2 regions of the Rhodoplanes azumiensis genome follow, and region 2 is predicted to be linked to the other one. Evidence: predicted binding sites of a transcription regulator. Region 2 holds the regulator's gene; the other holds the start of a gene.
The links. The regulator PhoB, encoded in region 2, activates phosphate uptake and scavenging genes when phosphate is short. The targets are predictions, from matches to a motif close to TGTCATNNANCTGTCAT.
Positions count from the first base shown of each region.

Region 1: a site for PhoB is predicted at 5,207-5,223, ahead of olsB (l-ornithine N(alpha)-acyltransferase). Genes of this name have one in related genera too.

Region 1 is NZ_JBHUIW010000020.1:26,007-41,747, forward strand. Features, by position in the region: gene hisF (imidazole glycerol phosphate synthase subunit HisF) at 1-738, shown strand, start outside; gene ACFSOX_RS16500 (phosphoribosyl-ATP diphosphatase) at 778-1,101, shown strand; gene coaA (type I pantothenate kinase) at 1,106-2,071, shown strand; gene ACFSOX_RS16510 (hypothetical protein) at 2,385-3,419, shown strand; gene ACFSOX_RS16515 (hypothetical protein) at 3,425-3,976, shown strand; gene olsB (l-ornithine N(alpha)-acyltransferase) at 4,177-5,109, opposite strand; gene ACFSOX_RS16525 (ATP-binding protein) at 5,364-7,265, opposite strand; gene ACFSOX_RS16530 (hybrid sensor histidine kinase/response regulator) at 7,469-10,207, opposite strand; gene ACFSOX_RS16535 (response regulator) at 10,204-10,683, opposite strand; gene ACFSOX_RS16540 (YifB family Mg chelatase-like AAA ATPase) at 10,895-12,433, opposite strand; gene ACFSOX_RS16545 (hypothetical protein) at 12,541-12,741, opposite strand; gene glgA (glycogen synthase GlgA) at 12,919-14,379, opposite strand; gene glgC (glucose-1-phosphate adenylyltransferase) at 14,376-15,593, opposite strand.
Region 2 is NZ_JBHUIW010000029.1:31,444-47,184, reverse strand. Features, by position in the region: gene ACFSOX_RS20450 (ATP-binding protein) at 1-17, shown strand, start outside; gene ACFSOX_RS20445 (substrate-binding domain-containing protein) at 294-1,349, shown strand; gene pstC (phosphate ABC transporter permease subunit PstC) at 1,628-2,995, shown strand; partial or broken gene ACFSOX_RS20435 (DUF3333 domain-containing protein) at 2,988-3,473, shown strand; partial or broken gene pstA (phosphate ABC transporter permease PstA) at 4,035-4,832, shown strand; gene pstB (phosphate ABC transporter ATP-binding protein PstB) at 4,858-5,679, shown strand; gene phoU (phosphate signaling complex protein PhoU) at 5,739-6,452, shown strand; gene phoB (phosphate regulon transcriptional regulator PhoB) at 6,511-7,215, shown strand; gene ACFSOX_RS20410 (GcrA family cell cycle regulator) at 7,468-7,968, opposite strand; gene ACFSOX_RS20405 (aspartate aminotransferase family protein) at 8,355-9,575, shown strand; gene argF (ornithine carbamoyltransferase) at 9,572-10,507, shown strand; gene ACFSOX_RS20395 (Hsp33 family molecular chaperone) at 10,635-11,642, shown strand; gene ACFSOX_RS20390 (cysteine rich repeat-containing protein) at 11,811-12,038, opposite strand; gene ACFSOX_RS20385 (hypothetical protein) at 12,236-12,580, opposite strand; gene ACFSOX_RS20380 (periplasmic heavy metal sensor) at 12,716-13,180, opposite strand; gene ACFSOX_RS20375 (hypothetical protein) at 13,177-13,641, opposite strand; gene ACFSOX_RS20370 (RNA polymerase sigma factor) at 13,638-14,198, opposite strand; gene ACFSOX_RS20365 (hypothetical protein) at 14,356-14,691, shown strand; gene ACFSOX_RS20360 (hypothetical protein) at 14,723-15,061, opposite strand; gene ACFSOX_RS20355 (L,D-transpeptidase family protein) at 15,210-15,741, opposite strand, start outside.

The DNA of each region.
Region 1 (15,741 bases), on a different contig from region 2:
AAGGGCGTCAACTTCGTCGATCTGGTCGATGCCGGCGATCCGGTCCAGGCGGCGATCGCCTACGATGCCGCCGGCGCCGACGAATTGTGCTTCCTCGACATCACGGCGAGCCACGAGAACCGCGGCACCATTCTCGACGTGGTGCGGCGCACCGCCGAGGCGTGCTTCATGCCGCTGACCGTGGGCGGCGGCGTGCGCACCGTCGACGACATCCGGGCGCTCTTGCAGTCGGGCGCCGACAAGGTGTCGATCAACACGGCGGCGGTGAACAATCGCCGGTTCGTCGCCGAAGCGGCGGAGAAGTTCGGCAACCAGTGCATCGTGGTGGCGATCGACGCCAAGCGCGTGGCGGGGCCGGGCACGGCGGCGCCGTCCGCGCCGGACCGGTGGGAGATCTTCACCCATGGCGGCCGCACGCCGACCGGGATCGACGCGGTCCTGTACGCGAAAGAGGTGGTGGCGCTCGGCGCCGGCGAGATCCTGCTCACCTCGATGGACCGCGACGGCACCAAGTCGGGCTTCGACATCGCGCTGACCCGTGCCATCGCCGACGCCGTGCCGGTGCCGGTGATCGCCTCGGGCGGGGTCGGCACCCTCGATCACCTGGTCGAGGGCATCCGCGACGGCCACGCGACCGCGGTGCTGGCCGCCTCGATCTTCCACTTCGGCACGTTCACGATCCGGCAGGCCAAGGCCCACATGGCCGCGGCCGGCCTGCCGATGCGCCTCGATCCCTGAAAATATTCGCGAATTTCTCTTCCCACGGACCTGACGACCATGAGCGCCTTCACGCTGCACGACCTCGAGGCCATCATCGCGTCGCGCGCCGCGGCGAGCGCCGAGACCTCCTACACGAAGAAGCTGCTCGACAAGGGCGCCGCCCATTGCGCCAAGAAGATGGGCGAGGAGGCGATCGAAGTGGTGCTGGCCGGCGCAGGGGAGACCCGCGATCGCGTCGTCGCCGAGGCGGCCGATCTCCTGTACCATCTGCTGGTCCTGTTGAAGGCCCGAGACATTTCGATCTCCGAGGTCGAGGCCCTGCTGAAATCCCGTACGGCGCAATCCGGACTCGACGAGAAGGCCTCACGGAAGGATGCCTGACCCGATGGATCAGCTCGTCGTTCCCCGCTCCGACACGCAGCTCTCGCCCTACCGGGTGTTCTCCCGCGACGAGTGGGCGGCGCTGCGCGAGGACACGCCGATGACGCTGGAGCCGGCCGAGGTGATCCGGCTGCGCTCGGTGCACGACCGGCTCGACATCGCCGAGATCGAGGAGATCTATCTCCCGCTCTCCCGCCTCCTGTCCCTCTACGTCGCCGCGACCCAGAAGCTGTTCCGGGCGCAGCAACGCTTCCTCAATACGGTCGACGCCAAGGTGCCCTATGTGATCGGCGTCGCCGGGTCGGTGGCGGCCGGCAAGTCGACCACGGCGCGCGTCCTGCAGGCGCTGCTGGCGCGCTGGACCAACGTGCCGAAGGTCGATCTCGTCACCACCGACGGCTTCCTGTTTCCAAACGCGGTGCTGCAGCAGGAAGGCCTGATGGACAAGAAGGGCTTTCCGGAGAGCTACGACCTGCCGGGGCTCTTGCGCTTCCTCTCGCACATCAAGGCCGGCCGCCGGCCGGTGCGGGCACCCGTCTACTCGCATCTCGTCTACGACGTGGTGCCCAACGAGTGGATCGAAATCGACCGCCCCGACATCCTGATCGTCGAGGGCGTCAACGTGCTGCAGACCGGCCGCCCGCCCAAGGACGGCAAGGCGATCCCGTTCGTCTCCGACTTCTTCGACTTCTCCGTCTACATCGACGCCGACGAGGACGTGCTGCACCACTGGTACGTGAAGCGGTTCCTCGCCCTGCGCTCGACCGCGTTCCGCGACCCGAAGTCCTACTTCCGGCGCTACTCGCAGCTCACCGACGACGAGGCGGTCGCCATGGCGACCGACATCTGGACGCGCATCAATCTGGTCAATCTGCAGGAGAACATCCTGCCGACCCGCCAGCGCGCCGACCTGATTCTGAAGAAGAGCGAGACGCACCGCATCGCCGAGGTCGCGCTGCGGCGGCTGTGAGGTTGTCGGGTTGCTCGGCGAACTCTGAGGCTGGTGCGTGCCGCCCTGTTCTTCTCGCCGCGAGGCTGAGGAGATCTCTCTCGGGTTGCGGTACATTTTTCCTCTTGCTTGCGCTGCGAGCGGATCAAAAGCATTGGCTGTCATCGAAATGCAACCGAGACGGGCATAATAGAGGTTGCTCGATTCGGTGGGATGGGTGGCACCGATGGCAAATTGCCTTCTTCCCTTTCAAGAGGGTCGTTTCGATTACAATGAATGCTTTTTCGGGATTGGAGGGTTTCTAACCCCCGAGTCGAACGAAGAAAAGCATATGATGAGCCTTTACCTGCAAGTGCTCACTGAAGAGATGGCGAAACGAGGCGTTTTATTCGGAGGTGATAAGCCCCTCCGTTGGCTAGAGCCGGGCATCGGCGACGGATCGTCTACGGCGAAGTTCATAAAAGCGATGTCTATGTTCCATAGCGCAGGGTTCATCATCCATGGCTCTGACTATCAACTGAATTCGATCGAGCGGGCTCGTATCAATCTAACCGCTCTTCAGGGGACAAATATCCGGATTGGAGAGTTGAGTGTACGGGATGCCTTTTCTGGCGAGCCACTGGCGTCGGAAAAATGCGATTGCGCTATGCTGTCGCATTTTATCTATCACCTAAAAAGCCAGCTCGACGGCAGACGCTTCACTGCATTGGAAATGGATTTGGCATTGCGGCGCCTTATTGGTGCGGTAATGGATTCGCTTAATGGAGGTGGGGTGGCATTCGCTTTCCATGAGGGTGCCGCTTCGGACATGTTTGGAAAACTCGGCGTCGAATATGGTTCGGCGATGAATGATGCGCCGGACCGAATCCGCAAAGCTGCCGACGCGATCGGAAAGCCAACAATAAGCATGATGCTGGAATCTAATTTGTACTTTCCGGATCTGACTCAAGAAGTGTTATTTAACTTGAAGTCAATTGATAATTGGCGAGGCCATTCGGAAGGCACGCCGGAAGCCAGTTGGATAAAGAAGTTTCTCTTTGCCTTGCACAACACGCGGAACGAAAGTCAGTCCGGCGAACCCGTCAAGGAGGGAGGTGTTCGAGACCTGGACAAGCTCCCATCGACCCGAGGGAATCCGTCGCGGATGGGCGATGCGATTGACCGTCTCGTGGAATTGTTTACTCGCGATGAGTACGGGCCGCATATCGTCATTCGCTCCGAGATGCAAGTGATTCTGAACGATCAAGCGTATGCCGACGTTGTCGGGGCAGCCTTTGTCGAGGTCGAAAAACGACTCCCGGACATTCGCCGCGCCGCCCGGTCCGCAATGCTTGCTGCGAGATTGTGCAAAACCCATTTATCCGGGTAAGATTCATGCTGAGATTATATATCCGCACCCTTAACGGACTAACATCGAACGCTTGGCAATTGTTCGCTCGGTTGTTGCCAGGCAACGAATCAATCGATTCAAAATTCGAGGCGCTGAGATCAGGAAAACTCAAGCAACAGACAACTATCGACGAAATATATAAGCTTCTTAATATCCTTGATTCAAAAGCCTCTGCGCTGATGCGGTATAATGGCATCATACTAGCGGTTATAACATTTTCGACTCACGCGGGACAGCCGTTCAGCAAGCTCGTTTATGCAATCGTATTCTTAACCCTGGCCTCGATCTTTTCGTGCTTGATGGTGGTTGGTGTCTTCTGGAACCTGCTGAGCTACATCGAGCCCGCCAAATTCACCGACGACGCGGCACCGATTGAAGGTTCTGGAGATTTGACTAAGGAAGCCAATTCGTTGAGAAAGCTCCTTTTGTTGCGCGAGACTGCCTATCAAACCGCGTGGTGGTCCGCGCTGTTGGTGTCTCTTTTGCTAGCGGTATATTTTATTCGGAACTGGGATCCGTGGACGTTGCCGTCATAAGCAACTTTCCGGAGGGCGAGCACTAGCTGCGCACCCATATATAGTCGTCTACAAATTTGAGACACGAGCCGTCGGCTTTCGGTATGCAGCCTCGCTCAGTGCGTGGTCGCAACATCTCGTCATGCGGCTAAGGCTCTATTCAGCCTGGGTTACTTTCCCAGCACGCTTTCAGGACGAGTCGGAACGCGTGAACGCCGGCTTCACGCCGCGTGGCGTTCGGCGCCGGCGCCGAAGTGGCCGATGTAGCGGGTGTTGATCAGGCTCACCGGCAGGATCACCAGGATGTCGGTGGTGCCGAACTGGTGGTCGATCACGGCGCCGTCGCCGATCACGGCGCCGAGCCGCAGATAGCCCTTCACCAGCGGCGGCAGCGCGTGCAGGGCGGCCTTGGGATCGACGCTCTCCTTCGCCATGCGGTCGAGCGACACGTAGCGGCTCGCCAGCGCGCGGGCCCGCCATGCCTCGGGGGCGGATGCATGGTGATGCAGGAACGACAGCGGCAGCGCGAGCGCGTTCGGGTCGGTGCCCTCCAGGCTGGCGCAGCCCAGCATGACGTCGACCTTGTGGCGCAGCACATAGGTCCAGATGCCGTGCCAGAGGAGCTCGACGGTGCGCTTGTTGCGATAGGGCGGCAGCACGCAGGAACGGCCGAGCTCGAGGAACTTCAGGCCGCGGTGTCGCGCGATCAGCGGCGCGATGTCGAACTCGGCGGCCGTGTAGAAGCCGCCGCGGCGCTCGGCGATCTCCTGGCGCAGCAGCCGATAGGTGCCGACGACCGCCGGTCCGTGGCGGGTCGGCTTGTCGTGATCGAGCACCAGGAGATGATCACACAGCGCGTCGTAGGGATCGACGTCGCGTCGCGCCAGCATCGTCTTGGCGTCGGCGACCGCCGACATCTCCTGATAGAACACGTCGAAGCGCAGGCGCTGGGCGCGGCGGATCTCGGCGGCCCGGTGGGCGAGCCGCACCTCGAGCGAGCCGATGCGGCCGAGCGTCTCGTCGCTGCGGGTCAGGCGCGGATCGGAGACGCGCAGGCCGCCATAGGCCTTGAGCGCCGCGAGCTTGGGAACACCGGCACCGGGGCGCGGAAATCCGACACGACCGAACAGGCGCTTCGGAGGGATTTCGCGCATGGGAAAAGGCATCGACGGCTCCCGGACACGGAGGCTCGGCCCGGGCGACCGCCACGAGTCGCGGCTCCCAGCCGATCGTCGTGAATAAGCTGCCGCGACCACGGTTTTGTGACACGGACGCGTTCAATGCGACAGTTGTACACCGTGCGGCTGCGGGGTGACAGCGTCACGGGAGCGACATGATTTCGCGACGTGATCAGACCGGCGGCGCGCCGAATGCCGTGCCGCCGCGCCGCCGGCGCGCGCCGGGCCGATCAGGCGGCCCGCACGGCGCCCTTCGGGCCGGCGGCGAGCAGCGCCTCCAGCCGGTCGCGCTCGAGCGGCTTGACCAGCACGGCGTCGAGCCCGGCCGCCTCGTAGGTCGCGGGATCGGCCGGCGAGGCGTCGGCCGTGAGCGCCGCGATCAGGGCCGGAGAACGACCCTGCTCGGCCTCGTGGGCGCGGATCTGCCGCGTCGCCGCGAGGCCGTCGACGCCGGGCATGTGCAGGTCCATCAGAATCACGTCGAAGGCGCGTCCGCCGTGCGCCGCCTCCCGCCACGCCGCGACGGCGGCGAGGCCGTCGCCCGCGACGGTGACGCGATGGCCGAGCCGTTCCAGCAGGGCGCGGACCAGCAGCGCATTGATAGGATTGTCCTCGGCGACCAGCACGGTGCGCGACGATCCACGAGCGACGGCATCGGCCCGCGGCGCGTCCGGCGTCGGCGCCGGCGCCGACGCCGGCGTTGCGTCGGGGGCCGCGTCGGCGGCGTCCGCCGCGGCGGCTGCGGCGCCGAGTCGCACGGCCAGCGAGGCGGCCCGCACCGGCTTGATCAGATAGTCGGTGAAGCCGGCCGCCTCGAAGCCGGGCAGCTCGCCGCGCTCGGTCGGCCGCAGCATCACCAGGCGCCGTGACGCGGCGCGCAGCTCGGGGACGAGGGCGGCGGCCGCCGCCGTTCCGATGCCGCGGTCGACCAGGACGGCGTCGCAGCCCTCGCGAGCGAGAGCCACCGCAGCCTCGGCCGGTGCGGCCAGGGCCGTGCGGGCGCCCCAGGCATCGAGCTGGCGGACCAGGGCCGCCACGGCGCGCGGGTCGGCGGTGACGACCAGCACGCCGCGTCCGGACAGGTCGGGCGACCTGGTCGTCGGGGCCGCACCGCCGGCCGCCGGCAGGGGCAGCGTCACCCGGAAGGTCGCGCCGGCGCCCGGTGCGCTGTCGACCGTGACGGTGCCGTCGAGTCGCGCGACGAGGCGGCGCGTGATGGCGAGGCCGAGCCCGGTGCCGCCGAAGCGGCGGTCCGCTCCGTCATCGGCCTGCTCGAACTCGCCGAAGATGCGCTCCTGAGCGTCGGAAGCGATGCCGATGCCGGTATCCTGCACCGAGACGGTGACGGTCCCGGGCGCCGCGCCCGGCGCGGCCGTCACCGTGACGCTGCCGGCCGGCGTGAACTTCACGGCGTTGCCGACGAGGTTGAGCAGCACCTGGCGCAGCCGCGCGTCGTCACCGACCACCACGGCCGGCACGGCCGGGTCGACGAAGGCGGCGATCTCGACGCCCTTGTCGTGCGCCCGCGGGGCGACCAGCTCGACCACCGACTCGACCAGTGCGACCAGACCGAACGGCCGGGCCGTCACGGTGATGCGGCCCGACTCGATCTTGGCGAAGTCGAGAATGTCCTCGATCAGGACCATGAGGGCGCGGCCCGACGTCCTCACCGCGTCCACATAGGTGGCCTGGGCCGGCGTGAGCGGGGTGTCGCGCAGCAGCTCGGACATCCCGAGAATGCCGTTCAGAGGCGTGCGGATCTCGTGCGAGACGGTGGCGAGGAAGCGGTTCTTGGCGCGGCCCGCTGCCTCGGCCTCCTGGCGCACGACGGCAAGGGCGCGTCGCGCCCGGGTCTCGGCGTCGATCAGCTCCCATTCGCGGTCGGCGAGCGCCTCGATGCGGTCGTCGCGTCGCGCGATTGCGCGGCGCAGCCGGGCGTCGTCGTGCAGGAAGAGGGCGAGCGCCGCGGCGGCGGCGAGCGCCGATGCGATGACGAGGCCGGCGACGAGGCGCGGCTCCGGGGCCGCGGGGGCCCGGAGCAGGACGAGGCCGACCAGGACGCCGAGCAGGATCGACGTCGTGCCGAGGATCAGGGCGGCGGGGCGGACGGATCGTTCGAGCCTGTCGTGCATCGGCGCCTTCGTTCCCGGCCCGCCGTCGCGCCGTCTCGAGCGGCGCGCCCGGGGCCGGATCCCGGCAGCGGCCGTGCTTCGGGATAGCACCGGAATCTTGCTGATCTGTTGTCGTGCCGGGCCCGCGTCGGGCCGGGCCCGCGCCAGCGGGTCTCGGCCTCCGTGCTCGGCATGCTCGGCGTGCTTGGGGCGGCGATGCGCCGTCAGGCCGCGGCGGCGAGGGCGACCAGATGCGTGCGGGCGTGCGCGAGAGCGGTGTCGAGCCGCGCGATCTGGACCCGATAGTCTTCGGCCGAGATGGTCGCGGCGGCCCTCTCGAGCTCCGCCGCCAGGGCCGCCACCGCGGCCGCGCCCATGGTGGCGGCCGCGCCCTTGAGGGTGTGCGCCTCGACCGCGATGGTGTCGCGGGCGAGCTCGGGGAACAGGTCGCTCATCCGCGCGAGCCGCGCGTCCGACTCGCGCAGGAACACTTCGACGGCGAGCGCGAGCCCGTCCTCGCCGATCTCCTCGGCCAGCATCGCGAGCATGGCGCCGTCGATGGCCTGGTCGGGATCGCCTCCGCTCGCCGGGCCGCCCGCTGGCCGGGCCGGGCCGTCGCCCGGACCCGTGCCCGCCTGCGGCATCGTCGGCAGCGGAACCGCGCCGTCGGCCACCCGAGGCTCGGCCACCCGAGGCTCCACCCCGCGCTGCTCGACGACGTCGAGCAGCGCCTCGATCAGGGCCTGCTTGCGCAGCGGCTTGGCGACGAAGCCGGTCATGCCGGCGGCACGGCAGATCTTGATGTCCTCGGGATAGGCGTTGGCCGTGATGGCGACGATCGGCACGCCGTCGTTCGGGCCGCCGCGCGCCCTGATCGTCTGCGTCGCCTCGAGCCCGTCCATCTGGGGCATCCGCACGTCCATCAGAACGGCGTCGTAGCGGGTCTCCGCGACCGCCGCCACGGCTTCGGCGCCGTCGCCGACGAGCCGCGGCACGATGCCGAACTCCTTGAGCATCTTCACGGCGACGAGCTGGTTGGTCGGATTGTCCTCGGCGATCAAGAGGCGCAACGGCCGACCGAGCGCCGCGAGCCTCTCCCGGAAGGCGGCCAGGATCCAGGCGTCGTCGCCGCGCGGCTCGCCGACGAACGAGTCGGACCAGGCGAGGGCCAGGCGGACCCGGAACGTGGTGCCGACGCCCTCGGCCGACTCGACCCCGATGGTGCCGCCCATCTGGTCGACGATGTGCTTGCAGATGGCGAGCCCGAGCCCGGTGCCGCCGAAGCGGCGGTTGATCGACGGGTCCGCCTGGGTGAACTTGTCGAACAGGAACGGAATGCGGTCGGCCGCGATGCCCATGCCGGTGTCGGCGACGATCCATTCGATCTCGGCCCGCTCCGCGTCGCAGCCGAGGCGGCGCACGGCGACGCGGATCTCGCCCCGGCACGTGAACTTCACGGCGTTGGACAACAGGTTCAGCAGCACCTGGCGGAGCCGCCCGGCGTCGCCGATCAGGGCCGCCGGCAGGTCGGGCGCGATCGCGGTGTGGATGACGAGGCCGCGATCGGCGGCGCGCTTGCCGACGATGCTGACGGCGTTGTCCACCAGGGCCGCCGGCGAGAACGGAATCGCCTCGAATTCGAGCTTGCCGGCCTCGAGCTTGGAGAAGTCGAGGATATCGTTGAGGATGCGCAGGAGATTGTCGCCGGCGTCGTGCAGCGCGGTGACGCAGACGCGCTGCTCGGCGTCGAGGTCGCTCTCCATCAGCGTCGCGGCGAGCCCGAGCAGGGCGTTCATGGGCGTTCTGATCTCGTGGCTCATGGTGGCCAGGAAATCCGACTTCGCCCGGTTGGCCGCCTCGGCCGCCTTCTCGCGCTCGCGCATCAGCTCCGCCTCGGCGCGGGCGCGGGCGTTCTCGGCCGCCATCTGATCGGTACGGGCCTTCACGGCGCGAGTCTGCTCGTTCCACCACAGCGCGATCGACAGCGCTGCGACGATGACGATCACGGCGCCGATCACCGAGAGGAACACCGACAGCCGCACCACCGCGTGCCAGCCGGCCAGCGCGTGGTTCTTCGTGGTGGTGGCGACCATCACCAGCGGATAGCTCTTCAGGGGCCGCACCGCGACGACCCGCTCCTGGCCGTCGAGCGGACTGACGAGGTGCTCCGTGTAGGCGCGCTCGCCGCCGTCGCGGATCGCGAAGGACTTGCCGATCAGCGGCACGCGAGGATGGCGCATCAGCAGGACGCCCTCGCGGGTCATCAGCGCGATCGAGTCGTGCTCGGACAGCGACACGGCGCGATAGAGCTGCTCGAAATGGTCGAGCGACAGGGTCGCCGACATGATGCCCATGAAGCTGCCGTCGTAGGCGTCGAGCCGTCGGTGCAGGCCGACCAGCCATTCGCCGGTGACGCGGCTCTGCACCGGAGCCCCGATGATCGAGTGCGGGAGGCGCTCGGTCTGCAGACGCAGGAAATGCTCGCGGTCGGCGATCGACAGAGCCGGGGTCGGCCAGAAGCGCGAGAAGTTGACCAGCGCGCCGCTGCTGTCGAACAGCGACAGCGCCTCGAGCTGCGGCACCACGGTCGCCTTGGCGCGCAGGATCGTGTGGGTCGACAGGCCCGACAGCCGCCGGCCGAACTCGGCCCGGTCGTTCGACACCGCGTCGGGAACGTGCTCGAGCAGCGCGCTGAGGGTCAGATCGACGGATTGCAGCGCGCGGTCGGCCTGCTCGGCCATGATGGCGCTGCGCTGGGTGAGCGACTGCTCGGCGGCGGCGAGCGCGCTTTCGCGCAGATTGCCGAGCACCAGCGCGTTCATCCCGACGATGGTCGCGATCATGAACACGGCGCCGGCGATCAGGCCGGCGAAGGGCCGCGAGATCTTGACCGGGCCGCCGCCGCCGCTGCGCGTGGCGGCCCGGCCGCTTGCAGGACCGGGGGGGCCGCCCGGCGGGGTCACGTCGACCAGCCGGCCGGCGCGAGACCGACGGCGTCGCGCTGGCGAATCTCCAGCAGGATGGCGCGGAGCTGGGCGAGATCGACGGGCTTCGGGAGCGTGCGGCAGACGTTCAGGCTGAGCAGGTTCGCCATCGCCGCGGTCTCGCGCCGGATCGTCTCGTTGGAGCTCGACACGATGACGATCGGGGTCTTCAGATCCAGGGCGGCGACGGCGTGCAGCACCTCGGCGCCGCCGTGGCAGCCGAGTGTGAGATCGAGGCTGATCAGCGTGAAGGTGTGCCGCTCCAGCAGGGCGACGGCCTGCTCGTAGGACGCGGCGTCGACGACGTGATAGCCGGCCCGCTGCGCCACCCGGCCGATGATCATCCGGTGGACGGTGTCGTCGTCGATGACGAGGAGCGACGGCATCGGCGGTCCGCCGGCCGTGCCGGGCTCGGTTTCGGCCTGCGCTGAGTTCGGCTCGCTGCGGTCCGGCATCCTGCGTCCCCGACGTCTTGCCTCGTCGCCCATCGTGGCAAGGAAGCGGAAAGATTCGATTAAACCAGGGGTGGCGGTCAATACGCCCGTCACAGCCCGAACAGGCGAGGAATCGATCTAGCCTGAACCGGCGAGGGCGCCGCGCGAAGGGACGGGGTCGCGTCGTCGCGCCGGCGCGCCTCGCCGGAGGACAGCGGACGGGCAAAAACGCTCAGGCGGCGCGGCGCACCTCGTCGACGCGCGTCCGATAGGCGAGCGCCTCGGCGACGTGGACGCGGCCGACCCGCTCGGCCCCGGCGAGGTCGGCGAGCGTGCGGGCGACCCGCAGCACCCGGTGATAGCCGCGCGCCGACAGCCGCATCGCGTCGGCGGCCTCGCGGATCAGCGCGAGCCCGGCCTTGTCGGGGGTCGCGACCTCCTCCAGGAGGCCGCCCTGTGCCTGCGCGTTGGTGCGCACATGCGGAAAGCCGAGCGCCTCGTAGCGCTGCGCCTGCAGCTCGCGCGCCAGCGCCACCCGGGCCGCGACCGCGGCGCTGCCTTCGGTGGCCGGGGGCAGCGCAAGGTCGGCGGCGCTCACCGCCGGGATATCGACATGCAGATCGATGCGGTCGAGCAGCGGGCCGGAAAGGCGGCCCTGATACTCGGCCGTGCAGCGCGCGATCGGCCCCCGCCGGCAGGCGAAGCCGGGCTCTCCGGCGCGGCCGCATTTGCACGGGTTCATGGCGGCGACCAGCATGAAGCGGGCCGGATAGGTGACCCGGTGATTGACCCGGGCGATCGCCACCTCGCCGGTCTCCAGCGGCTGGCGCAGCGATTCGAGCACCCGCGGCTCGAACTCCGGCAGCTCGTCGAGGAACAGGACGCCGTTGTGGGCGAGCGAGATCTCGCCGGGCCGTGCCTTCAGGCCACCGCCGACCAGGGCCGGCATCGAGGCGGAGTGGTGCGGGCTGCGGAACGGCCGTCGGTCGCTGAGCGCTCCGTCGCGGATCTCGCCCGCGACCGAGGCGATCATCGACACCTCCAGGAGCTCGACCGGCGACAGCGGCGGCAGGATCGACGGCAGCCGCGCGGCGAGCATCGACTTGCCGGCCCCCGGCGGGCCGATCATCAGCATGTTGTGGCCGCCGGCCGCGGCGATCTCGAGGGCCCGCTTGGCGTTCTCCTGGCCCTTGATGTCGGCGAGGTCGGGGAGCGCGGCCGCCGCCGCGCGAATCCGCGGCTGCGGCCGCGTGAGCACCTGCGTGCCCTTGAAGTGATTGGCCAACTGGATCAGCGAGCCGGCCGCGACGATCGTCATGTCGGGACTCGCCCAGGCGGCCTCCGGGCCGCAGGCGGCCGGGCAGATCAGCGCGTCGCCGCGCGCGTTGGCGGCGATCGCGGTCGGCAGCACGCCGGCGACCGCGGCGATCGAGCCGTCGAGCCCGAGCTCGCCCAGCACCGTGTAGCCGTCGAGCGCGTCGGGCGGGATCGCCCCGATGGCACCCATCAGGCCGAGCGCGATCGGGAGATCGTAATGGCTGCCCTCCTTGGGCAGGTCGGCCGGGGCGAGGTTGACGGTGATGCGCCGCGCCGGCAGCGCGAGCCCCGACGCGACCAGCGCCGCCCGCACCCTTTCGCGCGCCTCCGAGACGGCCTTGTCGGGCAGGCCGACCACGTTGAAGGCCGGCAAGCCAGGGGCGACCTGAACCTGGACGTCGACGGCCCGCGCCTCGATGCCCTCGAACGCCACGGTCGTCACCCGCTGCACCATGCCACCGCCCCCGAACTCGGAATGCCCGCCAGGGTAGCAGGGTGTCGTCGGTGCGGCAAGAACAATTAGGGAACAGCGCGGGAGGGCGACCGGCGGCGCCCCGCCGGTCAGTTCAGCCCGGAGCGCGGATAGACGAAGGCGAGGAGCGTCAGCAGGGACGAGCCGAGCACCGCGCCGGCGGGGAGCGGATTGCTGGCGACGACGTTGAAGAGGGTGAGGCCGAGGTCGTGCATCGGAAAGCCGTCATTGGCGCGGGTGGGCCGGCCGGAGGCCGGATCGTCGAGCGCGTGCGGGGTCCGATCGAACAACCAGGCGACGTCGTGTGCTCGTCCAGGAGCCCCTGTCTACATCAAGGATGTCGCCGAACCGTGAATCGCGCCGGCATGGCCGTCCTGCGGCGGCCGCCATGCGTTTCGGGGAGGGCTCGATGAGCAGAGGCGGTGCCGCGGGGGCTTCCGCCCGAGGTGGATCCACGGGTCGGACGCCTACCGCCGCCGCTCGGCCATCAGGGCGCGGTAGAGGGTGGCGTAGCGCCGGGCGGAGCGGCGCCAGGAGACGTCGGCCCGCATGGCGTTGCGCTGGACGCGGCGCCAGACCTTGCCGTTGCGCCACAGCGCGGTGGCGCGCAGGACCGCCGCCTCCAGCATGCCGATGGTCGGGCGGAACTGGATGCCGGTGCCGACTCCCTCGGCGATCGCCATGTCGTTGCAGTCGATCACGGTGTCGACGAGCCCACCGACATGGCTGACCACCGGCACGGTCCCGTAGCGCAGCGCGCACATCTGCGACAGCCCGCACGGCTCGAAGCGCGACGGCATCAGGAGGGCGTCGGCGCCGGCCTGGATCAGATGAGCGAGCGCCTCGTCGTAGCCGATCACGCAGGCGACGCGGCCCGGATGGATGCGGGCGGCGTCCAAGAACGCCTGCTGCAGGTTGCGCTCGCCGGAGCCGAGCACGACGAGCTGCGAGCCGGTGGCGAGCAGCGTCGGCAGCACCTCGACCAGCATGTCGAGGCCCTTCTGCCAGGTCAGCCGGCTGACCACGCCGAACAAGAGCGCGTCGTCGGTGGCGAGCCCCATGCGCTTCTTCAGCTCCGCCTTGTTGGCGATGCGCGGCGCGATTCGACGGGCGTCGAAGGTGGCGGCGATCAGCGGATCGCGGCCCGGATTCCACACCGTGTCGTCGATGCCGTTGAGGATGCCGGAGAGCCGCTCGGTGCGGCCGCGCAGGAGCCCGTCGAGGCCCATGCCGAACTCGCGGGTGCGGATCTCGGCCGCGTAGGTCGGCGACACCGTGGTGATCCAGTCCGAGAGCGCGAGGCCGGCCTTGAGGAAGCCGATCTCGCCGTGGAACTCGACCCCGTCGATCGAGAACGCCGGCGGCGGCAGCGCCAGGGCGGACAGGAGCGACGCCGGGAACAGGCCCTGGAAGGCGAGGTTGTGCACCGTCATCACGGTGCGGGGCCGGCGCTCGAACCGGTAGCGCAGATAGGCGGCCGAAAGCCCCGCCTGCCAGTCGTGGGCGTGCAGCACGTCCGGCCGGAAGGCCGGCACCTCGCCGGCGCCGAGTCGCGCCGCCATCAGGCCGAGCGCGCCGAACCGGATCGCGTTGTCGGGCCAGTCGCGGCCGTCCGCCGCCATGTAGGGATTGCCGGGCCGGTCGTAGAGATGCGGCGCGTCGATGACGATCAGCTCGAGCTGCCTGGCGCGGCCGTGCAGGAGGCGGGCCGGGCCGCCGAACAGGTCGTCGACGGCGAGGATCGGGCTCACGTCGCGCAGCGCCGCCATCACGTCCGGATAGCCGGGGATCAGCGTGACGGTGCGGACGTTCTCGGGGGCGAGCGCCGCCGGCAGTGCGCCGGCGACGTCGGCGAGACCCCCGGTCTTCACGAAGGGGAAAATCTCGGAGACGACGGACAGGACGTGGATCGGCGTCGCTGCGATCACAACCGATCGATCATCTGCTGGGTGATGAGACAGATGCCGTCCTCGGTGCGACGGAACCTGTCGGCGTCGAGCTCGGGATCTTCGCCGACGACGAGCTTGGGCGGGATCACGGTGCCCTTGTCGATCACGACGTTGCGCAGCCGCGCCCCGCGCCCGATGTCGACCTGCGGGAGGATCACCGAGTTCTCGACGAAGGCATAGGAGTGCACGCGCGCTCCGGTGCCGACCAGCGAGCGCCGGATCGAGGCGCCCGAGATGATGCAGCCCCCGGCGACCAGCGAGGCGATCGCGGTGCCGCGGCGGCCCTGCTCGTCGTGCACGAACTTGGCCGGCGGCGTGATCTCGGCATAGGTCCAGATCGGCCAGTTGTGGTCGAACAGGTCGAGCTGCGGCACCACGGCGGTGAGGTCGATGTTCGCTTCCCAGTAGGCCCCGATGGTGCCGACGTCGCGCCAGTAGACGGCCGTCTCCTCGCGCGAGCGCACGCAGGAGCGCGAGAACGGATGCGCCACCGCCTTTCCGTACTTGACCAGATACGGGACGATGTCTTTGCCGAAGTCGTGCGTCGAGTGCGGATCCTGGGCGTCGCGGCGCACCTGGTCGATCAGGAACTTGGTGTTGAAGACGTAGATGCCCATGCTGGCCAGCGCCAGCTCCGGGTTGCCCGGCATGTGCGGCGGCTTCGGCGGCTTCTCGACGAAGTCGACGACGACGTCGTTCTCGTCGACGTGCAGGACGCCGAAATGGACCGCCTGCTTGAGCGGCACCTCGATGGTCGCGATGGTGATGTCGGCCTTCTGCTCCACGTGCTGCTGGAGCATCGGCTCGTAGTCCATCTTGTAGATGTGGTCGCCGGCGAGCAGGACGATGAACTCGGGATTGTAGCTCTCGATGATGTCGAGGTTCTGGTAGACGGCGTCAGCCGTGCCGGCATACCAGCTGGCGCCGGCGATGCGCTGGCTCGCCGGCAGGATGTCGAAGCTCTCGTTTCGCTCGGGGCGGAAGAAGTTCCAGCCGCGCTGCATGTGGCGGATCAGGCTGTGCGCCTTGTACTGGGTCGCCACCGCGATGCGGCGGATGCCCGAGTTGAGCGCGTTGGACAACGTGAAGTCGATGATCCGGGACTTGCCGCCGAAATAGACCGCCGGCTTGGCGCGGTTGTCGCACAGCTCGTGCAGCCGGCTGCCGCGGCCGCCGGCCAGCACATAGGCCATGGCGGAACGGGCGAACGGCCCCGGCGTGGAATGTACAATCGGCACGGAATTGCCTCGTTCAGGTTGCGAAACGCATCGTCGAAATCTCCCGGCCGGGTCGCCCGCGCAGGACCGGCCCGCGCGGCGCCTCCGGTATCACGTGACCGAC
Region 2 (15,741 bases):
CGCATCCCGTCGGCTGACCGCGACGAATTGCGACATCGACCGCGATATGACGTATTTATGAAATACTTCAAGGCATTACGCTGTCATGTAACCGTCATCGAGAGTCCCTACAACGGCTGCGGACCCGGTCCGTCGGGCCGAGGTTCGGACCGGTCGCCGGTATTGTTCGCACCGGTCCTCGGGTCAACCGGGAAACGACAGACGTCCCAGAAGCCAGACGCGATCGATCGCCCCCTTGATGCGGAGTGGCCCTGCGCATCGGTCGATGGCGGCTGCCAGCAGGAGAGAGCCCCGTGAAGCTTTACCGTTCCCTCATCGCCGTCGGTGCCATCGCGGCGACCGGCCTGGCGCTCACCGGCGCCGCCGAGGCCCGTGATCAGATCCGCATCGTCGGGTCGTCGACCGTCTATCCGTTCACCACCACGGTGGCCGAGCAGCTCGGCAAGACCAGCGGCGTGAAGACGCCGGTGGTCGAGTCGACCGGCACGGGCGGCGGCATGAAGCTGTTCTGCGCCGGCGTCGGCGTCGATCATCCGGACGCCACCAATGCCTCGCGCCGGATGAAGAAGAACGAGTTCGAGCAGTGCCAGAAGAACGGCGTCAAGGACATCATCGAGATCAATATCGGCTTCGACGGCCTGACCCTCGCCCAGTCCAAGGCCGGCCCGACGATGTCGCTGACCCTCGGCCAGCTCTTCCTGGCGCTCGCCAAGGAGGTTCCGGGGGCTGACGGCAAGCTCGTCGCCAACCCGTACAAGAACTGGTCCGACATCGACAAGTCGCTGCCGAACATCAAGATCGAGGTGCTCGGCCCGCCCCCGACCTCGGGCACGCGCGACTCGCTGCACGAGCTGTTCATGGAGAAGGGTGCCGAGCAGATCCCGGCTCTCGTTGCCCTCAAGAAGTCCGACGTCAAGGCGTTCGACAAGGTCTGGAAGACGCTCCGCGAGGACGGCGCCTATGTCGAGGCCGGCGAGAACGACAACGTGATCGTGCAGAAGCTCGAGGCCAACAAGAACGCCTTCGGCGTGTTCGGCTACTCGTTCCTCGAGGAGAACATCGCGAAGCTCAAGGGCGTCCCCATCGACGGCGTCGCCCCCGACTTCGACACGATCGCCTCGGACAAGTACAAGGGCTCGCGTCGCATGTACGTCTACATCAAGAAGGCGCACATCGGCGTGATCCCGGGCCTCGACAAGTTCGCGGCCGAGTACGTCTCCAACAAGGCGACCGGCGAGGACGGCTATCTCGCCAAGAAGGGTCTCGTGACCCTGCCCAAGAACCAGCTCGAGATCTCGCGCAAGAACGTCGAGGGTATGGTTCCGATGACGGCCGACCCGCTGTCGTGATAAGCTGACATCCGATCAACGGCGGCGGCTGCGTCTCGTGACGCAGCCGCCGTTGTCGTGGCCAGATCGTCGTGGCGAGGTCGTCGTGGCCGGGTCGTCTCGTCCGATGCTCGTCGCGCTCCGCCGGTCCACCTGCCTGCAAGCATCCGGCCTGCAGGCATCTAGCCTGCAAGCATTCGCTGTCGTGCCGCTTACCGTCCGTCGCACCTTACCGTCCGTCGCATCGGGTTGATCGCGTTCCGGCGACTTCGGTTGCGAACTTTCGAGGGACCGAGAGCATGTCTCTGGTTTATTTCATCGGCCTCGCCGTGCTCGTCGCCACCGGATTCGTGCTCGGCCGCAACCGGGCGACGGTCGCCAGCCGCACCGAGACGTTCCACTCCCGCCCCCACTATCACGGCGCCTTCGTGGTGGTGAGCGTGCTGCTGCCGATGATGCTGGTGTTCATGATCGGCGTCCCGATCGCGCACCACATCGTCGAGACCCGCGCCATCGAGGCCCTGGACCCGAACCTGCTCGACGACGAGCTGCGACGCGGCGCCGCCTTGCGCGACATCGTCGCGGTCGCCTCGGGCCGCCACACCGGCGAGGTCTCGCCGGCGCTGGCCCGCGCCGCCGAGACTTGGTCGTCGCTGCGCAGCTTCACCGACGGCCTGATCCTCACCGCCGGCGCCGTCGTCGGCCTGCTCGGCATCGCCTACGGGCTGCGCGCGATCTCGGCCGGCTTCCGGGCCCGCAACCGGGTCGAGCGCGTCGTCAAGGTGGTGCTGTTCGCCTGCGCCTGCGTCGCCGTTCTCACCACGGTCGGCATCGTCTTCTCGGTGCTGTTCGAGTCGCTCCGGTTCTTCCAGAAGGTGTCGCCCTTCGACTTCCTGTTCGGCCTGGAGTGGAGCCCGCAGACGGCGATCCGCTCCGACCAGGTCGGCTCGTCCGGCGCCTTCGGCATCGCACCGCTGGTCGTCGGCACCACGCTGATCACGCTGATCGCGATGGTGGTCGCCGGCCCGATCGGCCTGTTCGCGGCGATCTATCTGGCCGAGTACGCCTCGCCGCGCGTCCGCTCCGTCGCCAAGCCGCTGCTCGAGATCCTCGCCGGCATCCCGACCGTGGTGCTCGGCTTCTTCGCCGCCCTGTCGCTCGCCCCGTGGCTGCGCGATCTCGGTCAGGGGATCGGCCTCAACGTCGCTTCGGAGAGCGCGCTCGCCGCCGGGCTCGTGATGGGCATGATGATCATCCTGTTCGTCTCGTCGCTCTCCGACGACGTCATCAACGCGGTGCCGCAGTCGCTGCGCGACGGCTCCTACGGCATGGGGGCGACCAAGTCGGAGACGATCAAGCGGGTGGTGCTGCCGGCCGCCTTCTCGGGCATCGTCTCGGCCATGATGCTCGCCATCAGCCGGGCCGTCGGCGAGACCATGATCGTGGTGATAGCCGCCGGCCTCGCCGCCAACCTCTCCTTCAACCCGCTCGAGGCCGTGACCACCTTCACGGTCCAGATCAAGACGATCCTGGTCGGCGACCAGGAGTTCGACAGCGCCAAGACACTCTCCGCCTTCGCGCTCGGCCTGGTGCTCTTCTTCTTCACCTTGACGCTGAACGTCATCGCGATGCAGATCGTCAAACGGTATCGAGAGCAATATGACTGACCTAGCGCTTCCCGCCACCCGCACCGTCGACGTCACCTCGGACGCTGCCAAGGCCCGGATCCGTGCACGGTACCGCGCCGAAGCCCGGTTCCGCGCCTACGGCATCGGAGCGATCGCGCTGACCGCGGTGTTTCTGCTCGTGGTGCTCGCCGACATCGTCGTGAAGGGCCTGCCGGCCTTCACCCAGCACGTGCTGGAGATGGAGGTGATGGTCGACCGCAGCGAGATCGACCCGCAGGGCACCAACGACCCCGCCGTGATCCGCACCGGCGACTTCCAGCTCCTGGTGCGCAACGCGCTGCGGGCCCAGTTCCCGGACGTGACCAGCCGGCTCGGGCGTCGCGCGCTGGACGGGCTCCTCTCCTCCGGCGCGGGCGACGAGCTTCGCCGCCGCGTCGTCGCCGACCCGTCGCTGATCGGCCGAACCGTCAAGGTGCCGGTGCTGGTCTCCGACGACGTCGATCTCTATTTCAAGGGAATCGGCACCCGGATCGAGCGCACGCCCGGCCGCGGCACGCTGACGGTCGCCGGCACCACGGGCGAGGTGACGCTGAGCTCGACCGCCGACGACTTCGCCGCGTCCCTCGCGGCCGTCAAGCGTACCTTGTCGGCTCAGGCCCGCACGGCCCGCACCGAGGCCGCCCGGCTGCGGACCATCGTCCAGTCGATCGAGGGAAGCCGCGCCGCCGCCGAGCGCGACCTCGCCGCCGCCCGCGCGGCCGGCGACGCGGCGAAGGCCGCCGCCGCCGAGCGCCGGGTCGCCGCCGCGACCGAGGAGGCGACGAGCCTCTCGGCCCGCATGACGGAGCTGTCCGACACGGCCGCCGCCCTGCAGGCGCGCTTCGAGGCGACCACCGCCGAGGAGCCGCTCGGCGTCACCGTGCCGAGCCTGCTCGTCGCCGTCGACGGGGGCCTCGTCAAGCTCACCCGCATCGGCGCTCGCGACGCCGCCGGCGAGGTGCTGCTGCCGCTCGCCTCCGGCGGCGCCACGGCCAAGCCCGGCGACTGGCAGCTCGTCACCTACCTGACCCCGGCGACCAATCGCAAGGTCTCGGACCAGGAGATCGCCTGGCTGGAGGCGCTGCGCGACCGCGGCATGGTGGAGAACCGCTTCAACACCCTCTTCTTCACGGCCGGCGACAGTCGCGAGCCGGAGCTCGCCGGCATCCGCGGCGCGCTGGTCGGCACGTCCCTGACCCTCCTGGTGACGCTGGTGCTGTGCCTGCCGATCGGCGTCGCCGCCGCCATCTATCTCGAGGAGTTCGCGCCGAAGAACCGGCTGACCGAGCTCATCGAGGTGAACATCAACAATCTCGCCGCGGTGCCGTCGATCGTGTTCGGCCTGCTCGGCCTCGCGGTGTTCCTCAGCTTCTTCGGGTTGCCCCGCTCGGCGCCGCTGGTCGGCGGCCTGGTGCTGGCGCTCCTCGTGCTGCCGACCATCATCATCGCGTCGCGGGCCGCCATCAAGGCGGTGCCGCCGTCGATCAAGGAGGCGGCGCTCGGGGTCGGCGCGTCGCACCAGCAGGCGGTGTTCCACCACGTCCTGCCGCTCGCGATGCCGGGCATCATGACCGGCACCATCATCGGCATGGCGCACGCGCTCGGCGAGACGGCTCCGCTGCTGATGATCGGCATGGTGGCCTTCATCGTCGAGCCGGCGACCAGCATCACGGACGCCGCGACGGTGCTGCCGGTCCAGATCTATCTGTGGTCCGACCTGCCCGAGATCGCCTTCCAGGCGAAGACGGCGGCCGCCATCATGGTTCTGCTCGTGTTCCTGTTCGTCATGAACGGGGCGGCGATCGTGCTGCGCAAGCGGTTCGAGCGTCGGTGGTAAGTCAGGTGGCAGGGAGGCCCCCCGGATGAACAGCATGGTCCAGCTCGACTCGGCGACCGCGATCGCCGCGGCCGCCGCCGTGGCGGGCAACCCGGTCAAGATCGTGGCGCAGGGCGTCAACGTCTACTACGGTGAGAAGCACGCGCTGCGCGACGTCGACCTCGACATCCAGGAGCGCGCCGTGACGGCCCTGATCGGCCCCTCCGGCTGCGGCAAGTCGACCTTCCTGCGCTGCCTCAACCGGATGAACGACACCATCCCGGCCTGTCGGGTGACCGGAAGGATCGCCATGGACGACCAGGACATCTACGACCCGCAGCTCGACGTGGTGCAGCTGCGCGCCCGCGTCGGCATGGTGTTCCAGAAGCCGAACCCGTTCCCCAAGTCGATCTTCGAGAACGTCGCCTACGGACCGCGCATCCACGGGCTCGCCCGCAACAAGGCCGAGCTCGAGGAGATCGTCGCGATCAGCCTGAAGCGGGCCGGCCTGTTCGACGAGGTGAAGGACCGCCTGGGCGATTCCGGCACCAGCCTGTCGGGCGGTCAGCAGCAGCGCCTGTGCATCGCCCGCGCCATCGCGGTGAGCCCCGAGGTCATCCTGATGGACGAGCCGTGCTCGGCCCTCGACCCGATCGCCACGGCGAAGATCGAGGAGCTGATCGACGAGCTGCGCGAGAACTTCACGATCGTCATCGTCACCCATTCGATGCAGCAGGCCGCCCGGGTGTCGCAGCGCACCGCCTTCTTCCATCTCGGCGTCCTGGTCGAGATCGGCATCACCAGCGACATCTTCACGACGCCGAAGGACCGGCGCACGCAGGATTACATCACGGGTCGCTTCGGATGACCCCCATGAAGGCCCCCGAAGACGACACCCGACCCAACGACGTTCCGGAGACCCCCCCGATGGGCGAACACACGCACAAGGCCTTCGACACCGACCTGCAGGATCTCGCGCGCATGGTCGCCGAGATGGGTGGCATGGCGGAGCAGCAGATCTCGGACGCCACCGAGGCGCTCGACCGCCGCGACCTGGTCGCGGCCCAGAAGGTGGTCGGAGCCGACACCCGCATCGACGTGCTGCAGCGCGAGATCGAGGCCAAGGCGGTGCTCACCATCACGCGGCGCCAGCCGATGGCGGTCGATCTGCGCGACATCGTCGCGGCGATGCGCATCTCCAACGATCTCGAACGGATCGGCGACCTCGCCAAGAACATCGCCAAGCGGGTCGTCGCTCTCGACAACGAGTTCCGCGCCCAGCAGGTGATGCGTGGCGTCCAGCACATGACCGAGCTGGTGCTGTCGCAGATCAAGGACGTGCTCGACGCCTATGCGAGGCGCGACCTGCAGAAAGCCGTGGCGGTGTGGCGGGCCGACGAGGAGATCGACGCCGTCAACAACTCGCTGTTCCGCGAGCTCCTCACCTACATGATGGAAGACCCGCGCAACATCGGCATCTGCATCCATCTGCTGTTCTGCGCCAAGAACATCGAGCGGATGGGCGATCACGCCACCAACATCGCCGAGTCGGTCTACTACATGATCGAAGGCAAGTCGCTCGTCGACGAGCGCCCGAAGGGCGACACGACGGCGAGCACCGTGGTTCCGTTCGACGCCTGACGAAGGGAACGAGCGTCCGCCGCCGGGCGCTCGCGCTTCTCGAGAGGAATACCACCCGATGGCCGCCCGCATCCTGATCGTCGAGGACGAGGAGCCGCTGACGCTGCTGCTGCGCTACAATCTCGAGGCCGAAGGCTACGCCGTGGACGCCGCCGGCCGCGGCGACGACGCCGATCTCCGCCTCAAGGAGAGCCCGCCCGATCTCGCCATCGTCGACTGGATGCTGCCCGGCCTGTCCGGCATCGAGCTGATCCGGCGGCTGCGCGCCCGCACCGAGACCCAGCAGCTCCCGGTGATCATGCTCACGGCGCGCGGCGAGGAGGGCGAGCGGGTGCGCGGGCTCGCCACCGGCGCCGACGACTACATCGTCAAGCCGTTCTCCGTGCCCGAGCTGCTCGCGCGCATCCGCGCGCTGCTCCGCCGCACCAAGCCGGAGCGGGTCGCCGCCGTTCTGACCGCCGGCGACATCGAGCTCAACCGCGAGAAGAAGCGGGTGGCGCGGGCCGGGCGCGACGTGCCGCTCGGGCCGACCGAGTTCCGCCTGCTCGAGTTCCTGATGGAGAACCCGGGCCGCGTCTTCTCGCGCGAGCAGCTGCTCGACCGGGTGTGGGGGCGCGACGTCTATATCGACGAGCGCACCGTCGACGTGCATGTCGGCCGGCTGCGCAAGGCGCTCAACCGCGGCCAGCGCTCCGACCCGATCCGCACCGTGCGCGGCGCCGGCTACGCCCTCAACGACCGCTACGGCAGCGCGGAAGCGTGAGGGGCCGGACGGAGCGGCGGGCGCCCGCCCGCCACGCTCCCCGGCTCGAACGGCGCGTGCGCGGCGGTCGCGACCAGCGTGCGTCCCGGATGTCGCGCGCAATGCAGCGACGTCATGGCCGGATTGCCGCATCGCGGACCACAGCGATCCGGCAATCCTGCGCGATCCCGCGATGATGTCGTGCAGCGCCCGTGGCGTGCGGCGCCGAACGGTTCGGCGTCCGGCCGCGCCGGACGCCGGAATCGTGTCGGATCAGATCCGCCCGAGCCGCTTGTCGCGGCGGCGGTCGACCGGCTGATAGGCGATCCGCGCGTGGTAGCCGCAATAGGGCAGCCCCTCGGCGGTGCGGCCGCCGCAGAAGAAGAAGTCGGTCGAGCCCGGATCGCCGACCGGCCAGCGGCACTTGCCCTCGCCGAGCTCGAGCAGCGTGCAGCGCTGGCCCATCGGCACCACATTGGCGACCGCCTCGACCTCCTGCTCGTACTCGACCTCGTAGACGGGCGCGCGTGCCAGCGCCGTGTTGCCGCGCATCGCCGGCCGCGCGACGCGCATCACCGGCGCCGCCGCGCGCGGCTTTCTCGCCCGCGGCACCGCCGCCGCAGGACTCTTGGCCCGTCCGGACAGGCCCAGTCGGTGAACCTTACCGATCACCGCATTGCGTGTAATGCCACCCAGCTCGACGGCGATCTGGCTCGCTGAGAGACCGTCGTTCCAAAGCTTCTTGAGTAGTTCCACGCGCTCGTCGGTCCACATGTGTTCCTCTTCGCCTCGCGGCGCGGGACGGGTCTCACCGAATCCCCCAACGCCGCGCGGCGGTGCCTCTCCACCGGCGGGTACGCAGGAACTGGATGTGAAACTGAGAGAGCAGTCCGCCGCACGAGATATCGTATACTTACGAAGAAAACGCTACTATATGGCGCGAGTCCCACGCAAGAGTCCCCAGTATTGCATCCACAATTCATGGCCGTTTCGAGTCCGTAAGTGAGACGACGGATGCCGCGGGTCCGGTTGACACCGCGCCGCCCGGACCTAGAATGATGTCGTCGTGCCGCCCCTGGGGCGGCACGATTCATTTCATGGGCCGCGCATCTCTTCGGCGTGCGCCGCTCAATTCACGAGTCGCCAGAAGAAGTTCGGCCATGTCGCATCTCCTGCCGACCTACGCGCGTGCGAACCTCGCCTTCGAGCGGGGCGAAGGCGCATGGCTCGTCTCCACCACGGGCGAGCGCTACCTCGATTGTCACTGCGGCGTCGCCGTGAACGCCCTCGGCCACGCCCATCCGGTGCTGGTCGAGGCGCTCAAGGCACAGGCCGAGAAGGTGTGGCACGTCTCCAACCTGTTCCGCGTGCCGGATGCCGAGCGCCTGGCGGCGCGCCTGTGCGAAGCGAGCTTCGCGGACCTGGTGTTCTTCTGCAATTCGGGCGCCGAGGCGATGGAGGGCGCGATCAAGGTCGCGCGCAAGTACCACGCGGCGAACGGCGCGCCGGAGCGCGTGCGCATCGTCACGTTCGAGGGTGCCTTCCACGGCCGCACACTGGCGACGCTCGCGGCCGGTGGCCAGAAGAAGTACATGGAAGGCTTCGGCCCGCCGGTCGAGGGCTTCGACCAGGTGCCCTACGGCGATCTCGACGCCGTGAAGGCGGCGATCGGCCCACGGACCGCGGCGATCCTGGTCGAGGCCGTGCAGGGCGAAGGCGGCGTGCGGGTCGGCACCCCGCAGTTCCTGCGCGGGCTGCGCGAGATCTGCGACCAGAACGGCCTCCTCCTGGTGTTCGACGAGGTGCAGACCGGCATGGGCCGCACCGGACCGCTGTTCGCGCACCAGCGCGTCGGCGTCACGCCCGACGTGATGGGCATCGCCAAGGCGCTCGGCGGCGGCTTCCCGGTCGGCGCCGTGCTGTGCTCGGCGGAGGCCGGCAAGGGCATGACGGTCGGCACCCACGGCTCGACCTTCGGCGGCAACCCCCTCGCGGTCGCGGCCGGCAACGCCGTGCTCGACGTGATGCTGGCGCCCGGCTTTCTCGAGGCCGCCCAGCACAAGGCCTTGCTGCTCAAGCAGCGGCTCGCCGCGGTGGCGGACCGGCATCCGACCGTCGTCCGCGAGGTGCGCGGCGAAGGGCTGCTGCTCGGCCTCGCCTGCGTGGTGCCGAACAACGACCTGATCACGGCGCTGCGCGAGGAGAAGCTTCTCGCCGTGGCGGCCGGCGACAACGTGGTACGCATTCTGCCGCCCCTGATCATCGACGAGACCGAGATCGCCGAGGCGGTGGACCGGATCGATCGGGCTGCGACCCGTCTCGAGCGCGCCGCCGGGGCCGCGCAAGGCGTCGCGCCAAAACTCGAAGGACTGAAGGCGTGAGCGGAGTTCGGCACTTTCTCGACCTGATCGACATCCCGCGGCCGGAGCTGCGGCGGATGCTCGAGTCCAGCCTCGCCATGAAGGCGGCGCGCAAGACCAACGGCCATCCCGACGCCCACCCGGCGCCGCTCGCCGGCAAGATGCTGGCGATGATCTTCGACCGGCCGTCGACCCGCACCCGGGTGTCGTTCGACGTCGCGATGCGCCAGCTCGGCGGCGAGACGATCGTGCTGCACGGCAACGAGCTGCAGATCGGCCGCGGCGAGACCATCGCCGACACGGCCAAGGTGCTGTCGCGCTACGTCGACGCCATCATGATCCGCACCCTCGATCACGAGAAGGTGCAGGAGCTGGCCAACGAGGCGACCATCCCGGTGATCAACGGGCTCACCAAGCTGTCGCATCCCTGCCAGGTGATGGCCGACGTGATGACGTTCGAGGAGCACCGCGGGCCCATCCGCGGCAAGCGCGTCGCCTGGACGGGGGATGCCTCCAACGTGCTGTCCTCGTGGATGCACGCCGCCGAGCGGTTCGAGTTCGAGCTCGCCATCGCGACGCCGCCCGAGCTGGCGCCGCGGCCGGCGCTGGTCGACTGGGTGAAGCAGTCGGGGGCCGCGATCCGGATCGGCACCGATCCCGACGAGGCGGTGGCCGGCGCCGAATGCGTGCTCACCGACATGTGGGTGTCGATGGGCGACGAGGACGGTGCGCGCCGCCACAACCTGCTCAAGCCCTACCAGGTCAACGAGCGGCTGATGGCCAAGGCCGCCCCGGGCGCGGTGTTCATGCACTGCCTGCCGGCCCATCGCGGCGAGGAGGTCACGGCCGGCGTCATGGACGGACCGCAGTCGGTCGTCTTCGACGAGGCCGAGAACCGCCTGCACGCCCAGAAGGGCATCCTGGCCTGGTGCTTCCAAGCCGCCGTCCAGTGACTATCTGAGGACGGATGCGGTCGTCGCGAACGGCCGGCGGGCCTCCCGCCGGCCGTCGCCTTGCGTTCGCAGTCGAATTTCGTTCGCCGCGTCCGCGTCCGCCTCACCCTGGTCGCCAAGGAGTCCGATGAGCCAGATCAGCATTCCGTCCCGCGCCCCCGGCGAGATCCCGCACGACGACACCGTCGTCCCGTTCGAGGTCGCGGCGCTCGACGTGCGCGGCCGCACCGTGCGGCTCGGCCCGATGGTCGACGAGATCCTCTCCCGCCACGCCTATCCGACCGCGGTGTCGCGCCTGCTCGGCGAGGCGATCGTGCTGACCGTGTTGCTCGGCTCGTCGCTCAAGTTCGAGGGGCGCTTCATCCTGCAGACCCAGACGGACGGACCGGTGCGCATGCTGGTGGTCGACTGGCGCAGCCCCGGCAAGGTGCGGGCCTACGCCCAGTTCGACGCCGACGCCGTGGCGGCGCTGACCGGCACGACCGACGGCGATCTGCTCGGGCGCGGCCATCTCGCCATGACGATCGACCAGGGTGCCGACATGAACCGCTATCAGGGCCTCGTGGCGCTCGGCGGCGGGACGCTCGAAGAGGCCGCGCACGAGTATTTCCTGCGCTCGGAGCAGATCCCGACCCGGGTGCGGCTCGCGGTCGCCGAGGAGTTCTCGGCGGCGGCCGGCGGCGGCGGCGCGCAGCGGCGGTGGCGGGCCGGCGGCCTGATGCTGCAGTTCCTGCCGAAGTCGCAGGAGCGTCAGCGGGTCGCCGATCTTCATCCCGGTGACGCGCCGGAGGGCACGGCGCCGCACGTCGTGCCGGAGGACGACGCCTGGGTCGAGGGCCAGGCCCTGGTCGCCACCGTCGAGGACGTCGAGTTGCTCGATCCGGCGCTGTCCACCGAGCGGCTCCTGTTCCGGCTGTTCCACGAGCACGGCGTGCGAGTGTTCCGCGCCGTCGACGTCGAGGCCCAGTGCTCGTGCTCGCACGCGCGCGTCGAGACGATCCTGAAGAGCTTCCCGGCCGCCGACCGCGCCGCCATGGTGGAGAACGGCCGGATCGGGGTGACGTGCGAGTTCTGCAACACCCGCTACGAGTTCGATCCCGCGAGCGTGGTCGGCCCGGAGGATGCGGAAGGGTAGAGAGTCAGTTCTTGCGAGCCACTACCGTCGCACCATACGAGAGACTCGTCATGCCCGGCCACGTGCCGGGCATTCACGTCTTTGCCGCTGCGGCACGGCAAGGACGTGGATGGCCGGGACGAGCCCGGCCATGACGGAGTCGTTGTCCCTAACGTCCCGGTGATCTGATCACTTGCGCGACGACAACGCCGTCTTGCAGCCGGGCGAGAGCTTGTCGCTCTGGTCCTGCAGGCACTTGATGATGCGGCCGCCGCCCGGCTGCACGCCCTGGCAGAGCTTCTGGTAGTCGGCCTTGCAGGCGTCGCGCAGCACGCCCTGGTCCTGCGCGAAAGCAGGGCCGTGCACGCCGGCGGCGAGCAGCACGGCGAGGCCGGTGGCGGCGAGGATCGATCGCATGTCGTCTTCTCCTGATGTTGATCGTGCGGGGTGAGGGACGAGAGTCTGTTTGGGCTGACGAGGTCCGTCATCCCGGGGCGCGCGCCGAAGGCGCGAACCCGGAATTCAGCGGCATGCTCCTGGTTCTCGGCTGGACTCCGGGTTCGGCGCTGCGCGCCGCCGCGGAACGACCACCGACGTGATCACGTCCAGTCGTCTCAGCAGACGCGGACGCGACGCATCGCATAGCCGCCGCCGACCCAGACACGCGTCGTGCGCCAGGTGCAGTTCGGCCCCGCCACCACGGTGCGGCTGACGCCCGCGGCCGGGACATAGGCAGGGCGCGGGCCGTAATAGCGGCCGTAATAACCGCCGTAATAATAGGGACCGGCGACCACCACGGGCGGCGGCGGCGGAACGATCACGGGCGGCGGCGGAGGCGGCGCGACGACGACATAACGGCCGTTCTGGACGACCACGTCGGCGGCCTGTGCGGGCAGGACGGCGAGGCCGAGCAGCGCGGCCGGAAGCGCCGCGGCGAGCGTGGAGCGGAGCAGGGTCATGAGGGTCTCCGTGGGTGAGAACGGCGGGTGCCGTTTGCCCTGCTACGGCGCCGGCCGCCGTTTCCTTCGCGCCGCACGGTCATCGCGTGTGTCTCGATCTCGTGAGACTCGATCGCGTGATCACTTGCCACGTGATCAGCGTCCGCGCAGCCGGCCGACCAGGTCGGCGCGGGTCTGCGGCGGAATCTCGACGGCGGCCTCGACCACGGCGTCGATCACGATGTCGCCGATGGCGACGCGCTTGTCGCGCGCCTCCATCACGGCGGCCCGGAACGACGCCGCGTCGAGGCGCGGGTCGGCGAGCTTCAGGATCGCGCGGCGCAGCGCCTGCTCGTAGTCGGCCTGCGCTGCGACGACAGCCGGTTTTCTCAGGTCGTAGATGCGGCGCAGCCGCGTCGCGTCCTCCTCCGGCAGGCGGTCCGCGATGGAGTCGATCAGGCGCATCGGCGCCCCGGCCGCGGTGGCGATGAGCGGCCGCGGCGCCAGCCACTGGGTCGCGACATAGCTGCCCAGCCCGACGTTGAGGCACAGCGAGGCGAGCAGCGCGACCTGCAGCTTGCGGGCGCGGAGTCCGGAAAGAAAGCGCGACGGAACACTCACGGCCGCCCCCAGTCGTTCGGAATGGCGCCGGCGTCGACCACCATGGCGATGATGGTGGCGGCGGGCGACGGGCCGACCGCGTAGGGCACTTCGCGCGCGAGCGACACGCCGACGAGGAGCGAGCAGGCGAGGCTCGCGGCCGGCACCAGCCAGCGCAGCCAGCCGCGCGCCGTCGCGCCGATCGGCCGCCCCGAAGGCGGCCCCCCGGGACGCTGGACCAGCGTCGCCGGCGGGGCCGTGGCGAGCCGCTGCATCACCGCGAAGGCGAGGTCGTCGGCCCGTCGCCGCGGCACCTCGGGCGCCTCCTCCAGCATCAGATCGAGCCGGCGCTCGGCGGCGAGCACCGCCCGGCCCTCCGGCGTGCGGGCGATCGCCCGGGCGGCGTCGCGCGTCGCCTCCGGCCAGCGCGCGACATCGCCGCCATAGGTCTCGGCGAGACGGCGAAACTCGGTGAACGTCACGGTACCCTCCCGGCAGTTTCCGCGCGCGGCCGGCACGCCGCCTTGACGGCGGCGCGGCCGCGGATCAGCAGCGACTCGAACGCCTTCTCGGAGAGATCCAGCACGGCCGCCGCCTCGCGGCCGCTCAGGCCCTCCATATGGAACAGAACCACGGCGGCGCGTTGCCGGGCCGGCAGCGCCGCGATCGCCGCGTCGACGGCGCGCCGCTCCTCGCGCGCCTCCAGGGTCGCGTCCGGGCCCGGCTCGCCGTCCGCCACCTCGGCGGCGAGCTCGAGCTCGGCGTGCGAGGGCCGGCGGCGCTGGTCGATCGCGAGATTGGTGACGATCCGGTAGAGCCAGGTGGTGAAGCGCGCCTTGGCCGGATCGAACGAGCCGGCCCGCGTCCACACCCGCAGGAACGCCTCCTGGGCGATGTCGTCGGCATCGGCGGCATTGCCGGTGACCCGCTGGGCGACCCGCACGGCGCGCGGCATGTGACGCTCCATGAGACGACGAAAGGCGAGCCGGTCGCCGGCGGCGACCTGCGCGACGAGCCCCTCGTCGACGTCGTTCTCCATCGGCCTCCGACCCCCTGACGGCCGCGCTCCTGGACCTTTTACGCGGCGCCCGCGGGTTTCCTTCGGGTGGCAAGCGGGTGCCGCGACGACGCGAAGGACGCGGGGCGGCACGAGCGTACCAGGCGCGAAGCGGAACCCGAACGCAGGAGAGGCCCGGATGGTCAAGCCGTGGGTGCTCGTCGTCGGGCTCGGGCTCGCTCTGCCGGCCGGAGCCGGTGCGGTCCTGGCGCAGCCGACGCAGCCGGACTTCTCGGTTCTGGCGACCACGCCCGGGACGGTCGCGGATCGCGCGGCGGCCGGCCCACGCGCGGCCGGAACCGCGCGGACCCGGCGCCTTCATCTCGAAGGACTCGGGGTCGGCTACGACGTCGACGACCGCGTGACGCTCAAGGGCGGGTTTCGGCCGGGCGGCCGCAGCGACGAGGCCGGATCCGGGAGCGGCGGATCGTCCGGTGTCTATCTGGGCGTGCGGCGAAGCCTCGGACGGCCGTGACGGCCGGCCGTGACGGGCTGTCGGACCCGGCTCAGAACGGCCGGGTCGGTCCGGGCCCCATGTGCCAGTCGCGCTTGAAGCCGGTCAGCCGCCCGGCGCGAAACTGCAGCCAGACCAGGCCGTCGACCGAGGTGAGGCCGGGGGTCGCGGCCGGCAGGCGCGCCACATAGATGCGCGAGTCGCCTTGGGTGCGCGAGGCGCCCTGCCCGGCGACCGGCTCGAGCGGCACGCCGAGCGCCATCGAGGCCGCCTGCGGCGTCATCCCGAGCTCGAGCGGTGCCGTGTTCGGGGCGGTCGTCGAGGGTGTCACGCAGCCGCCGAGCGCGGCCGCGACGGCCAGCCCGGCGAAACCGGTGATCGCGCGTCTCATCCTGTCGTCCCCCCTCGCCGCGATGGTGCTGCGCCGCCCCCGGCCCGTCAATCGCCGCCGCCCGGTCTTCCGGGCCGTCTCCCGGATACGACGACGGCCGGGGGATCCCCCGGCCGTCGTCCTCGAATTCGGTGCCCGGCGCGAGCCGTCAGCGGATCACCTGCGGCAAACCGGCGGCACGCGGCCGCTGCGCCGCGGCCGGCGGAGGTGGCGCGGCGCTGGACGACGCCTTCGGCTTCACCACCACGCGGGTGCCGACGCCGACCCGGCGATACAGATCCTCGATGTCCTCGTTGACCAGCCGGATGCAGCCCGACGACACGAAGGTGCCGATGGTGGACGGCTGGTTGGTGCCGTGGATGCGGTAGACGGTCTTGCCGAGATAGAGGGCGCGGGCGCCCATCGGATTGCTCTCGCCGCCGGCCATGAAGCGCGGCAGGTAGGGCTGGCGCTCGATCATCTCGGCCGGCGGGTGCCAGTCGGGCCACTCCGCCATGCGGGTGACGCGCTCGACCCCGGCCCAGGTGAAGCCCTCGCGGCCGACGCCGATGCCGTAGCGCATCGCCTTGCCGTTGCCGAGCACGAGGTAGAGGTAGGTGTTCGGCGTGTCGACCACGATGGTGCCGGCCGGCTCGGTGGTCGGGTAATCGACGAGCTGACGCTTGAACTGCGGCGGCAGC